DNA from 3 places in the Streptomyces sp. NPDC031100 genome. Region 1 is predicted to be linked to each of the others. Evidence: riboswitches for the same ligand, from Rfam matches in the RefSeq annotation. Region 1 holds a riboswitch; each other region holds the start of a gene.
What was found. A riboswitch is a leader RNA that binds a small molecule or an ion and turns the genes downstream of it on or off. The one in region 1 is predicted to bind ZMP and ZTP.
Positions count from the first base shown of each region.

Region 2: it holds a riboswitch for ZMP and ZTP, as region 1 does, so the genes downstream of both, ACZ5DS_RS30825 (glycine hydroxymethyltransferase) here and ACZ5DS_RS34005 (maleylpyruvate isomerase family mycothiol-dependent enzyme) in region 1, are expected to answer to the same signal.
Region 3: it holds a riboswitch for ZMP and ZTP, as region 1 does, so the genes downstream of both, ACZ5DS_RS21440 (bifunctional 5,10-methylenetetrahydrofolate dehydrogenase/5,10-methenyltetrahydrofolate cyclohydrolase) here and ACZ5DS_RS34005 (maleylpyruvate isomerase family mycothiol-dependent enzyme) in region 1, are expected to answer to the same signal.

Region 1 is NZ_JBVIGN010000014.1:249,800-254,270, reverse strand. It holds gene ACZ5DS_RS34010 (tetratricopeptide repeat protein) at 1-1,114, shown strand, start outside; gene ACZ5DS_RS34005 (maleylpyruvate isomerase family mycothiol-dependent enzyme) at 1,472-2,236, opposite strand; ZMP/ZTP riboswitch at 2,275-2,363, opposite strand; gene ACZ5DS_RS34000 (trypsin-like serine peptidase) at 3,175-4,158, shown strand; gene ACZ5DS_RS33995 (FAD-binding oxidoreductase) at 4,393-4,471, shown strand, end outside.
Region 2 is NZ_JBVIGN010000012.1:175,890-180,360, forward strand. It holds gene ACZ5DS_RS30825 (glycine hydroxymethyltransferase) at 109-1,557, opposite strand; ZMP/ZTP riboswitch at 1,590-1,679, opposite strand; gene rocD (ornithine--oxo-acid transaminase) at 1,782-2,987, shown strand; partial or broken gene ACZ5DS_RS30835 (glutathionylspermidine synthase family protein) at 2,998-4,179, opposite strand; gene ACZ5DS_RS30840 (hypothetical protein) at 4,197-4,471, opposite strand, start outside.
Region 3 is NZ_JBVIGN010000007.1:240,352-244,822, forward strand. It holds gene ACZ5DS_RS21425 (S-(hydroxymethyl)mycothiol dehydrogenase) at 1-311, opposite strand, end outside; gene ACZ5DS_RS21430 (nuclear transport factor 2 family protein) at 548-913, shown strand; gene ACZ5DS_RS21435 (hypothetical protein) at 1,328-1,825, shown strand; ZMP/ZTP riboswitch at 1,904-1,984, shown strand; gene ACZ5DS_RS21440 (bifunctional 5,10-methylenetetrahydrofolate dehydrogenase/5,10-methenyltetrahydrofolate cyclohydrolase) at 2,007-2,855, shown strand; gene ACZ5DS_RS21445 (CU044_5270 family protein) at 2,868-3,845, opposite strand; gene ACZ5DS_RS21450 (RNA polymerase sigma factor) at 3,838-4,401, opposite strand; gene ctaD (aa3-type cytochrome oxidase subunit I) at 4,451-4,471, shown strand, end outside.

The sequences.
Region 1 (4,471 bases):
GGAGGCGGGCGCGCGCCACCCGGGCCTGCTCCACCTGTACATCCACCTGATGGAGATGTCCCCGACGCCCGAGGTCGCCCTGCCGGTGGGTGACCGGCTGCGCGGTCTGGTGCCGGACGCGGGCCACCTCCAGCACATGCCGTCGCACCTGGAAGTGCTCTGCGGTGACTACCGCCGGGTGATCTCCGACAACGCCGAGGCGATCGCGGCCGACGAGAAGTTCCACGCCAGGGCCGGGGCGATGAACTTCTACACCCTGTACCGGTGTCACAACTACCACTTCAAGATCTACGGCGCGATGTTCCTCGGACGCTTCCAGGACGCGATCGAAACGGCGGACCGGCTCGAAGCGGCCGTGCCCGAGGAACTGTTGCGCATGGACAGCCCGCCCATGGCCGACTGGCTCGAGGGCTTCCTGGCGATGCGGGTGCACGTGCTCATCCGCTTCGGCCGCTGGGACGACATCCTCATCCTTCCGACACCTGCCGACGCGCAGCTGTACTGCGTGACCACGGCAATGCTGCGGTACGCGCGCGGGGTCGCTCTCTCGGCCACGGGCCGGATCGACGAGGCCGAGGCGGAACGTGAGCTCTTCCGCAACGCGGTCGCCCGGGTCCCGGAGACACGGATGCTGTTCAACAACACCTGCTCGGACATCCTGGCGATCGCCGCGCACATGCTGGACGGAGAGCTGGACTACCGCAAGGGGAAGTACGAATCGGCGTTCGCGGCACTGCGTCGGTCGATCGAGCTGGACGACGGCCTTCCCTACGACGAGCCGTGGGGGTGGATGCAGCCCACCCGGCACGCATACGGCGCGTTGCTCCTCGAACAGGGCCTGGTCGCGGAGGCCGAAGCCGTCTATCGCGCCGACCTCGGACTCGACGACACGCTGCCGCGCGCATTGCAGCACCCGGGCAACGTCTGGGCCCTGCACGGCCTCCACGAGTGCCTCGTGCGGCTCGGCAAGGAGGGAGAGGCACAGATCGTGGCCCAGCAGCTGAAGATCGCCGCAGCGATGGCGGACGTACCGATCGAGGCGTCCTGCTTCTGCCGCCTGGACGCGGTCACGGGCTCTGCGCCTGGGCGCGGCTGCTGTACCGGGGAGCAGTGACTATCACAGAGCGGAGCCCTGGCGAAGGCTTCGTGGACATCGGCTGCTCGCCAGGCCGTCGTGCCCGAGCCGGACGAGCCGTACGGCGAAGAGGGCAGCCGCCCGCTGGTCCTGGCCGTGCAGGGTGAAGGCCTCGGTGTCCGGGCGCCCGGAGGCTCAGGTCCTTGCGGAAGATCGGGTGGGCCGGCGGGCGCGCCGGGCGCCGGTGGGGACGCGACGGATCGTCACCACAACGGCGACGCACTGCCCGCCCGTGCGGGGGCTCCGCGAAAACAGCTCTGCCCCGGCTCCTGCCGCTAGAACCACCATGACTGCCGAGGCGGGTGCAGCGCGCGGCTGTGCGTCGTGCGACGTGCTTCATGCACTGCCGCCTTCGTCGGCGCGCCCCCAACCCGGGGACGGCGGCTGCGGCCAGGCCGGCAAACGCGGCAGAACTGTCGGCGGATGGTCGGATACGAGCCCGGCGGCGGAAGTCCGGCCGCTGAGCCAGCCGAGCAGTGCGTGTCCGGGGCCGGCGATCGCGGGGCCATCCGTGCAGAGCTCCCAGGACCGGCCGAGATCGACCGCTTCGACCGAGGAAACGGCGAAGCCTTGAGCCTTGAGTGCGGCGAGCGTGTCATCGAGTGCCCAGGAGACGTACGCGTCCGGCCAGTCCGTCGTGCGGTAGCCGAAGTCCAGGTCCAGGTGGTGGGTTTCAAGTTCCCGCCGACACCGCTGGAGGGTGTACCGGGCCGGGTGCCGCCAGCCTGCCAGGGCCGTGACCATGCTGTCCCACGCCGCCGCAGGCATGTCCTTCGACTCCGCCACGAGCTGCGCCAGGCGGTCATGTACCTCGGCGACGAGTTCGGCGGCGGGCAGCGCGGCGGTCTCCTCCATCGCCTGCACCAGGGCGGCCACACCCCTGCGCGGCCCCGGTTCGGCGCCCGTACGGGCCAGGCGCAGCAGCCACACGTAAGCGTCGGCGGAGTGGGCCACATGGGCGAGCACATGGCCACGCGTCCGGCCCTCGAGCCGCGAGGGGGCTCGCAGTTCAGCATCGGTCCGGCCGACGACGGCCCTGGTAATCCGGCCACTGGACCGGACGACGTCATCGATCAGGCCATCGATGTCGGCCGTACTCATCGCAACGGGACCGGCCACGCGCACTCCTGAGCGTCACAGTGAATCGCCCAGACGCGCGGCACAGACCATGACGGCCGAGCCGCTCCCCGGTGGTACTCCACCCTCAGCGCCAGTCACGGCCCTCAGCCACCCTAAAGGGTGACGACTCCCGAGGACAGGCCACAAACGCCTGCACGTCCCTGGGCGCAACTACGAGTACGGCATGGCCTCGCTATACGCGGACATGGGCGGACGCGACTGCGGAGTTCGGTGCTCCTTCTGTGCTCTTCGGAGGAAGCAACCCTCTGTCCGGAAAGACTCTCGGCTACCTCAGCGAAGATCTGAAGCAGCCGATGGTCGTCTTCCACCTTTGGAACGGCGGCGCGCCCGGGCCGAACCTACAGCAGGCCCACTGCAGGGACGGCGACGTTGAGCGGCCCCAAGCTGATGGGATCCGCAGGGTTGTACAGGACTCCACCGGTGAGCGACTCATCAGGGTTGTCACCCGTGGGCGGCGGCAGGAACTGCGTAGGGCCAGGAACCAGGCCACCCACCGGAAGAGCGTCGAAGCGAGGGGCGGCTGCCGAAACGTTGGACGCGGATAGGCCGAGGCCGCCAACAGCGAGAAGCGTGATGGCCGCAATCCGGGAAGACTTGATCATATAGATCCTTCGAAGCGCTTTTACCATGGCACGACGCGTCTCGACCCAACAGACGGGCATTGCGCGCCCGCCATGTCAACGCGCCGGTCGTCCCCTGGTGACGCCTCGCACGTCTGCTCCCCCCAAAGCCCGTCATCCGACCGGTACATCTGCGCCCCACTCACCCCGTCGTTGACGCGCTCCTGACAACGCACTGATTCCATGGCACTCTGCCCCACGCACGTCTATCCGCACCGCTCTTCGTTCCCCCACCCTGCCCGGACCCGATCAGTCCGGGCACGGCAGAAGGAGACATGCGTGAGACGCCATCGCACAACAACGGGAATTCTGCTGGCCGTTGGTGCCCTGTTCACAGGCGGCCTCGTCGACGCCGGTGCCGCCAACGCGGCCACCCCTGAAGCCACTTCTGGGCACTCGGTGGCAGCCCGTACCGCCTCTGCAGCCGAACAGCACAAGTCCCGCACCTTCTGGACGCCCGAGCGGATGCGCAGCGCCACCCCGCTCGATCTGCTGCTGACCTCCAAGGCCGCCAGGAGCCTGAAGGCTTCCCGGACCGAGAGGCAGGCGACGACGGTCGAACCCACCGCCGCCCCGGCCTCCTTCCCGCAGGCAGGTGGCCCGTGGACCGGCGGCGGGGCCGTCATCACGACGTCGGGCCGGGTGTTCTTCACGTTCCAGGGGCGTACCGCGTCCTGCACCGGCGACGCCGTGACGAGCCAGAACGCCAGCACCGTCATCACGGCCGGACACTGCGTGAAGTATCAGGGCAGCTGGCACACCAACTGGGTCTTCGTGCCCGCGTACAACAACGGCAACGCGCCGTACGGCCAGTGGACCGCGGCCAAGACGCTCACCACCCCGCAGTGGGAGGCGAGTGAGGACATCAACTACGACGTCGGCGCGGCGGTGGTCGCCCCGCTCAACGGCAAGAAGCTCACCTCGGTCGTCGGTGCGCAGGGCATCCAGTTCAACGGCGGCTACAACAAGCAGATGTACTCCTTCGGCTTCCCGGCCGCCTCGCCGTACGACGGTACGAAGCTCATCTACTGCAGCGGCAACAGCTCGAAGGACTTCCTCTTCTCGCAGGACCACAGCCTCGGCTGCAACATGACGGGCGGCTCCAGCGGCGGCCCCTGGTTCACCGGCTTCAGCGAGGCGACCGGCACCGGTCTGCAGGTCTCCGTGAACAGCTTCGGTTACACGTTCCTGCCGAACCGGATGTTCGGCCCGTACTTCGGCAACGACGTCAAGGCCCTGTACGACAAGGCCCAGACCTCCTAGCAGCAGCCGACCAGGACCACCATGCGGGTGGGCGGGGTCGGCTGGCCCTGCCCACTCGACTGCGGCTGTCCAGCCTGCGGGCAGCAGGCGCGCCCGGCGTGAGAGAGCGCACAGGGCGAATGGTGTTCTGCCCCCATACCTCCATGGCCCTCACCCGAACGGCGGAGTCACCAAGAGTGACGGCGATCTAACCTCCAGTGACCGATCGTTGGTGCCTGCCGTGGAGGTATTGCCATGCCCGCCGAGACCCTTCGCCCCCGGCCCGCCGGCCCGACCGAGGTCGGACCGGGCGACCCGCGCTACGAGGCGCTCC
Region 2 (4,471 bases), on a different contig from region 1:
GGAGCCAACCCCCCCCCCCACCCCCCGCCCCCCCCCCCCCCCCCCCCCCCCCCCCCCCCCCCCCCCCCCCCCCCCCCGCCCCTGGGCATGCTGCCCCTCAGGGAGCGATCAGCCCAGGTCGATTTCCGGGTAGAGGGGGAACGCCGCCACCAGGTCCGTCGCCTGCTGGGCGATTTCCTGTGCCACCTTCTCCTCCAGGACGTGGGCCGCCTTGGAGGGGGCGCCGGACTTCGTCCTGCCCGGCTGCGTGGTGCCGAGGACGCGGTCGATCAGGCCCGCCACCTCGTCCATCTCCGCGATGCCCAGGCCGCGGGTCGTGAGGGCGGGGGTGCCGATGCGGATGCCGGAGGTGTACCAGGCGCCGTTCGGGTCGGCCGGGATGGCGTTGCGGTTGGTGACGATGCCGGACTCCAGGAGGGCCGCCTCGGCCTGGCGGCCGGTGAGGCCGTAGGAGGTGGCCACGTCGATCAGGTTGAGGTGGTTGTCCGTGCCGCCGGTGACGAGGGTCGCGCCCCGGCGCATCAGGCCCTCCGCCAGCGCGCGCGAGTTGTCCACGATGCGCTGGGCGTAGTCCTGGAAGGCGGGCCGGCGGGCCTCGGCGAGGGCGACGGCCTTCGCGGCCATGACGTGCGGGAGCGGGCCGCCGAGCACCATCGGGCAGCCGCGGTCGACCTGGTCCTTGAGGGAGTCGTCGCACAGGACCATGCCGCCGCGCGGGCCGCGCAGGGACTTGTGGGTCGTGGTGGTGACGATCTGGGCGTGCGGGACCGGGTCGAAGTCGCCGGTCAGGACCTTGCCGGCGACGAGGCCCGCGAAGTGGGCCATGTCGACCATCAGGGTCGCCCCGACCTCGTCGGCGATCTCCCGCATGATCCGGAAGTTCACCAGACGCGGGTAGGCCGAGTAGCCGGCGACGATGATCAGGGGCTTGAAGTCGCGGGCCTGGGCGCGCAGGGCCTCGTAGTCGATCAGGCCGGTGGCCGGGTCGGTGCCGTAGGAGCGCTGGTCGAACATCTTGCCGGAGATGTTCGGGCGGAAACCGTGGGTGAGGTGGCCGCCGGCGTCCAGGGACATGCCGAGCATGCGCTGGTTGCCGAAGGCCTGGCGCAGCTCGGCCCAGTCGGCCTCGGAGAGGTCGTTGACCTGGCGGGCGCCGGTCTTCTCCAGGAAGGGAGCCTCGACGCGGTCGGCGAGTACGGCCCAGAAGGCGACGAGGTTGGCGTCGATGCCGGAGTGCGGCTGGACGTAGGCGTGCCGGGCACCGAAGAGCGCCTTGGCGTGCTCGGCGGCCAGGGACTCCACCGTGTCGACGTTGCGGCAGCCGGCGTAGAAGCGGCGGCCGATGGTGCCCTCGGCGTACTTGTCGCTGAACCAGTTGCCCATCGCCAGCAGGGTGGCCGGGGAAGCGTAGTTCTCGGAGGCGATCAGCTTGAGCATCTCGCGCTGGTCGTGCACCTCCTGGCCGATGGCGTCGGCGACCCGGGGCTCCACGGCGCGGATGACGTCGAGGGCGGCACGGAAGGCGGTGGACTCGGTCGACAGGGGCTGCTCTGGCATGGGGACCTCCGGACGGCGTGCGTACAGCGTTCACGTTCGGCCCAGGCGCACGGCACTGTTTTCCCACTGGGCCGCTCCCCGATGGTCCGTCCCATCCCAGCGCGCCAGTCACGGCCCGTCGATCAGCCTACCGGGCGCGTCGGATCGCGCAGGTCCCGCGTCCACCATGCGAGCGAGGATAAGAAGGGGGGTGCATCCCGACTCTCTGGCCCTCTGGAGTTCCCGTGAACGCTACGGAGACGCTCATCGCCGCCGCCGACGCCCACAGTGCGCACAACTACCACCCGCTGCCGGTGGTCATGGCCACCGCGGACGGAGCCTGGATGACGGATGTCGAGGGGCGGCGCTACCTCGACCTGCTGGCCGGGTACTCGGCGCTGAACTTCGGCCACGGCCACCGGCGGCTGGTGGAGGCGGCCAAGGCGCAGCTGGAGCGGGTGACGCTCACGTCGCGGGCGTTCCACCACGACCGGTTCGCCGCGTTCTGCACCGAGCTGGCCGCGCTGTGCGGCATGCAGATGGTGCTGCCGATGAACACCGGCGTCGAGGCGGTGGAGACCGCGGTGAAGACGGCCCGGAAGTGGGGGTACCGGATCAAGGGGGTACCCGCCGAGATGGCGAAGATCGTGGTCGCGAGCGGCAACTTCCACGGCCGTACGACGACGGTCATCAGCTTCTCCACCGACCCCGAGGCGCGGGCGGATTTCGGGCCGTACACACCGGGCTTCCAGATCGTGCCGTACGGCGACCTGACCGCGATGCGGGAGGCGCTCACCGAGAACACGGTCGCGGTCCTGCTCGAACCGATCCAGGGCGAGTCGGGGGTGATCGTCCCGCCGGCCGGTTATCTGCCGGCGGTGCGGGAGCTGACCCGGGAACGGGACGTGCTGTTCATCGCCGATGAGATCCAGTCGGGGCTGGGCCGGACCGGCCGGACGTTCGCGTGCGAGCACGAGGGGGTCGCACCGGATGTGTATGTGCTGGGGAAGGCGCTGGGCGGCGGGATCCTGCCGGTGTCGGCGGTGGTGTCGAGCACCGAGGTGCTCGGGGTGTTCAGTCCGGGTGAGCACGGGTCGACGTTCGGCGGGAATCCGCTGGCCTGTGCGGTGGCGCTGGAGGTGATCGCGATGCTGCGCACGGGCGAGTACCAGGCGCGGTCCGCAGAGCTAGGCGAGCATCTGCACCGGGAGCTGGGCGCCCTGCTCGGCACCGGCACGGTGACGGCGGTGCGCGGGCGCGGGCTGTGGGCCGGGGTCGACATCGCGCCGAGGGTCGGTACGGGTCGGCAGGTGTCCGAGCGGCTGATGGACCGGGGTGTCCTGGTGAAGGACACCCACGGCGTGACGATCCGGATCGCACCCCCGTTGGTGATCAGCAAGGAGGACCTGGACTGGGGTCTCGCCCAGCTGCGGGCGGTGCTGGAGGTCTAGGAGTGTCCTGGAGGATCACGTGGGGCAGGAAGCGGGCGTACTCGTCGGTGATCAGGCCCGAGGACTCGCGGATGCCGAGGCCGGCCGGCTCGTCCAGGACGACCCAGGCGCCGAGGACGACGTGGTTGCCGTCGAAGGCGGGCAGCGGGGCGAGCGCCTGGTAACAGCAGGGCTCGTCCCGTACGACCGCGGGTGCGCCGGGCTCGTGGACGGTCACGCCCGCGCCCTCGCGGCCCAGCAGGGGCTTGGCGACGTAGCCGGCCGAGCGCGCCAGCTCGCGGGGGCCGTCCAGGTAGGCGGGCAGCAGGTTCGGGTGGCCGGGGTACAGCTCCCAGAGGATGGCGAGGAGGGCCTTGTTGCTCAGGAGCATCTTCCAGGCGGGTTCGATCCACAGGGTGCTGCCGGTGCCACCGCCGTTGTCCAGGGTGTCGAGGACGTGCCCGGCGAAGGCGTCGGTGGTGAGCCACTCCCACGGGTAGAGCTTGAAGATGCTGCGGATGAAGCGGAGCCTGTTGTCCACGAAGCGGCCGGAGAGGGTGTCCCAGCCGATCTCCTCCATGGAGATCCAGTCGGTGGCGAGGCCGGCCTGTTCGGCGGTCTCCTTCAGATAGGCGACCGTCATCAGGTCCTCGCCGAGTTCGTCGGCGGAGGAGTGCGCGAAGTGCAGGGGGCTGCCCGGCGGGAGCAGTCCGGCCTGTTTCCGCCAGGCGTCGACCAGGCGTTCGTGCAGGGAGTTCCACTGGTCGGCGCCGGGGAAGCGCTCCTCCATCCAGAACCACTGGGGTGAGGCGGCCTCGACCAGGGAGGTCGGGGTGTCCGCGTTGTACTCCAGCAGCTTGGCCGGGCCCGTGCCGTCGTACCGCAGATCGAACCGGCCGTAGACGGAGGGGAGTTCGGCGCGCCGCCGCCAGGCCTCGGTGACGGCCTCGGCGATGCGCGGCTCTGTGATACCGAGGTCGGCGAGACGGTCCTTCGCCACGATGTGCTCGGCGGCCGCGAGGCACATGCGGTGCAGTTCCTCGACGGTCTCCTCCAGCGCCTCGACCTCCTCCAGGGTGAAGACGTAGTAGGCGCTCTCGTCCCAGTAGGGGCGCAGTTCGCCGTCGGGGTGGCGGGTGAGGGGATAGACGAGCCCCTGCTCCTCGACGGTCTGCTGCCAGCCGGGGCGGGGGGTGGTCGTACGGCGTTCCATGGGACTGCTGCTTCCGCTCAGCCGCCGGAGCTGCCGTGGCCGCCGCCGAAGCCGCCGCGGTGGACACTGTGGCTGTCGCCCGAGGAACCGTGCGAACCGGAGCCGGAGCCGGAGCCCCTGCTCGGCTTGGTGAAGGAGCCGCCCTTGACCCAGGAGCCCTTCTTCTTGCCGCCGTAGTACCAGGCGCCGTTCACGGAGGCCTTGGTCGTCTTGCAGTTCTTGTCGGAGACGACCTTGTAGCCCTTGGTGAGCTGGTAGCTGTTCCGGTCGACGCAGCGCTTGTCCGGGTCGG
Region 3 (4,471 bases), on a different contig from region 1:
GGGCGGCCGCGCAGACAGGCCCGGCAATTCCCGCACACGGCACGCCAGTTGAGGATGACGAAGTCCCCGGGTGCCACATCGGTCACGCCGTCGCCGACCGACTCCACGACGCCGGCGGCCTCGTGGCCGAGCAGGAAGGGGAACTCGTCCGAAATTCCGCCCTGTTTGTAGTGCAGGTCGGTGTGACAGACACCGCAGGCCTGGACGCGTACGACGGCTTCACCGGGCCCCGGGTCCGGGACCACGATCGTCTCGACCCGTACGGGCTCGTCCTTCCCCGGTGCGATCACGCCGCGGACTTCCTGCGCCATGGCCTGGCCTCTTTTCCTCGATGTGCCTTCTGAGCCGACCCTACGCGCGGGAGATCGATAGCGGCACGGACCACGACGGCGGCCGTGGCTCTTTCGGCCGTCGTTCCTGATCCGCCCGGTGTTCGACGCGCCCGCGTCGGCCGCGCTTGCCGTTGCAGCCGGGGCGGAGGAGTCTCGGAGGTGGGGCGCGTGCGGTCTGCTCCCGCCGGGCCGCGGGCGCCTGAAGGAGGTCAACCATGGGCACCGCGACAGGCTCCACCTTCGACACCGAGACACTGCGTCGGGGCATAGAGGGGAACACGGGCAACACCCTGCTGGCCCTCTACGCGGACGACGCGGAGATCCGCATCATCGACCGCAACACCCAGCCCAGCCAGCCCAAGGTCCTGCACGGCCGGCGCGAGATAGCCGAGCTGCTCGACGACATCTACAGCCGCGACATGACGCACAAGCTGGACCAGTGCGTCATCCAGGGTGACCACGCCGCTTACTCCGAGTCCTGCGAGTACGCGGACGGCACCCGTGTCCTCGCCGAGTCCATGATCACTCTGCGGAACGGGAAGATCGCCGAACAGATCCTGATCCAGGCATGGGACGAGTAGGAAGGAAGGTCGCGAGGGTCCAGGTCACCTCCCGGCTGACCTGGACCTTCTCGGCCCGGGCGGCCCTGGGGCGGGCGCGGGGGACGCGCCCTCGGCGGCCAGGACCAGTGTCCGCAGCAGGTCGGCAAGCGTCCGCCGTTCTTCTACGGTCAGTGCTGCGAGCAGCGCGCCCTCACCCGCGTCCTCCGCTGCCGCATGCGCCTCGAAGGCGGCGTGCCCGGCCTCGGTGAGCCGTACCCGCACCCGCCGGCGGTCGCCGACAGCACCTCGTACTGCCAGTGCTTCAGGCCGTCGGAGGATGTCCCGGCGGACCTGGGCGGTGTGCCACGTGCCGGTCCATCGATGAACTCCTCGCTGCAGCACGTGAGTTGAGCATCGCCGATCGCTGGGGAGGTGCGGCGGGGCTGCGCATCGATGTACCGCAGGCTGGTCACGGACAACCACTTCGCCGAGCGGGCGACCGCAGCCACGCTCTACGCGGCGGCGCTGCGGGCCGGGGAGGGCGGCGCGGACGGTCTGCCGGCCCGCGAGGCGCTCCGGCACCTCGGCGACCACGACCGTGACGCCGGCGCCCACGAGCCGGCCGGGGAGCGCCGGCGCCGGGCCACCGCGCTGGGCGCCCGGGCCGGAACGGTGCCCGGCACCCGCTCCCAGCAGCTGCTGCTGGCCGTGCCGGCCCGGGACGCGGGTGAGGAGGCAGGCGCCGTGGCGCTGGCGGCGGAGATCGTCCGCCGGGCCGGGGCCATCGGCGCGGACCGGCCGGCCGCCCAGGCGGACGCCTTCCTCGCCGGGGCGGGCCCCATGGTGCCCGGGGCCCGCGGACGCGGCCCAGGGCCTGTCCGACGGAACAGGTCGGAGAAAGGAAGCGGCGCCAAGTCGGCGCAGGTGAGCGGGCCTGGTGCGGCCGGCTGATGGGCGTGCCAGGTCCCGCGTCTCCGGCATGATCCGCCGGACAGGCCCTGAGCACCGCCCGGACTCTCGGCTAGGCTGTGGGAGGGCCGTGACTGGCGCTGAGGTGGAGTACCACCGGGGAGCGGCCCGTGGTCGATGCCGCGCGCCTGGGCGATGAAGGTCAACCAGCTCAGGAGTGCAGATGACACAGGCCCGCCTCATGGACGGCACCGCCCTCGCCCGCCGCATCGTCGAGGAGACCGCGAAGAAGGCTGCCGATCTCACCGAGCGGACGGGCAGCGCGCCCTGTCTGGCCACGGTCCTGGTCGGCGAGGACCCGGCGTCCGTCACCTACGTCCGCATGAAGCAGAACCGTTGCCGCAAGGCCGGCATCGAGTCCCGTCACGTGGCGCTGCCCGCCGCCACGACCACCGCCGAACTCGTCGGCACCCTGCGGGAGTTGTCCGCCGACCCGGCCGTGCACGGCATCCTGCTCCAGCACCCGGTGGGCGACCACATCGACGAGCGGGCCGCGTTCGAGGCGATCGCGCCGGAGAAGGACGTGGACGGCGTCACCTTCGCCTCGTTCGCGACGATGAGCTTCGGCCTGCCGGGCTTCGTCTCCTGCACGCCCGGCGGCATCATCCGGCTGCTCGACGAGTACGACGTCGATCCCGCCGGGAAGCGGGCCGTGGTGGTGGGCCGCAGCGCGATCCTCGGCAAGCCGGTGGGCATGCTGCTGCTGGCCAGGGACGCGACCGTGACGTACTGCCACTCGCGCACCCGGGACCTGCCTGCCGCGGTCCGCGAGGCGGACATCGTGGTGGCCGCCGTCGGCCGACCGCGCCTCATTCGGGGCCAGGACATCAAGCCGGGCGCGGTCGTCGTCGACGCGGGCTACAACCCGGGCAACATCGGCGACGTCGACTTCGCATCGGCCGTGGAGCGGGCCTCGCTGATCACGCCGGTGCCGGGCGGCGTCGGCCCGATGACGATCGCCACGCTACTGGAGCAGACCGTCGACGCCGCCGCCCGGCAGCTCGGGGTGTGATCAGCGCACTCGTCAGCGCATCCAGGCGCTGTACTCCATGACGTCCCCGGCCTGGACTGCGTACTCGGGCTCGTCCCGGGTGAAGGTGGTCTCCAGGCCGAGGACGGCGCCGGTGCGGGGATCGAGGATCAGCATGCGCCGGACGCCCCCACCCCCGTACGCGTATGCCTGCCCCGGGCGGCCGAGCCGGTCCGTCACCTGCCCGACGGGCCGCAGCCCCTCGGCGTCCGCCAGGACCCGGACGAGGGCCGCCGACTCGTGGGCGCCGAGGGTCCAGTGGTCCAGCAACTCCTTGACGGCGTCCAGGAGTTCGGGGGTGCGTAGAGAGTCGGTGCCGACGGTCTCGGCAAGGTAGGCGCGCAGGGCGGCCGGATCGTGCGGCGGGCGTGCCTCGGGCGGGGCGTCGCTCCAGCTCGGCGGGTAGGTGGTCCGGCCGAGGACGTGGCCGTCCGCCACCACGCGCGGGTCACCGCCCTCGTCGGTGACGACCGGCCGGCCCGGACGGCGCGGGTCGGTCGCGACGACCAGCTCCGTGCGGCTGTCGTCCTCCCGCCAGCGCACGACCCGCTCCTCGGGAAGGGTGACGGGGGGCTTGCCGTCGGTCATGCTGAGGCTCCACGACTGCACGTGCGTGCCTTTGCGCAGACTCGGCGAGCCGTCCTGGGCGGCCGCCGCGGCAAGGCCGACCAGCTCCTTCAGGGGTACGGGCGTGGAGTGGGCCCGGACGGTCAGCGGGCGGGGCGCGGCGAGGGCGGGCGGGGTGCCAGGGCCGCCGAGCAGCGCGGTGAGGGCGGTCACCAGGACGACGGCGGTGGCGGCGAGGCCCCACAGCAGCCGGGTCCGAGGGGCGATACGGCGCCGTGGGCGGTCCTCGTGCAGCAGCCGCTCCAGCCGCCGCTCGGCGCGGTGGTCCAGCGGCCCGTCGCCGAAGTGGGGGCCGTCGGTGGGCACCGGGTTGGCGCGGCGCAGGAGTTCGAGTTCGTCAGCCATGTCGGTCGTCCTTGCAGGCGGTCGCGTCGGCGGAGGCGGGCGCGGCTGCCACAGCGGGCCGCATCCGGTCGATCTCGGCTCTGAGGCGGCGCCGGGCCCGGTGCAGGCGCATGGCCGCCGCCCGTCTGCCGCAGCCCAGCGCGACCGCGATCTCGTCGGCGCCGAGTTCCTCCCACGCCGCGAGGCGCAGCACCTCCCGGTCCGCCGGGGGCAGCCGGGCCAGGGCGTCGTGCACCCAGGCGCCGGGGGCCTCCGCGTCGGGGCTGTCCACGATGTGCCGGCCGTGCGCGGCCTCGTCGTTGCCCAGCCGGTCCACCAGCCGGCGCCGCCGTCCGTAGCCGCGTACCGCGTTGGCCAGGCAGTTGCGTGCCACGCCGTACAGCCAGGGCAGCGGCGTCGCGGGCAGGTCGGCCCGGCGGCGCCAGGCCACCGTGAACACCTCCGCCACCACTTCCTCCACCTCGTCGGCCCGCCCCTGAAGTCGTCTGGCGACATAGCGGCTGACCGCCCAGTAGTGCTCGCGATAGGCAGCGGCGAAGATCTCGTCGTTGCTCATGTTCGGTTCGTGTCCGGCACCCCCCGGATCGTCACACCCTTCTTCCGTGATGCTCCTCGCGTCGTCCGAG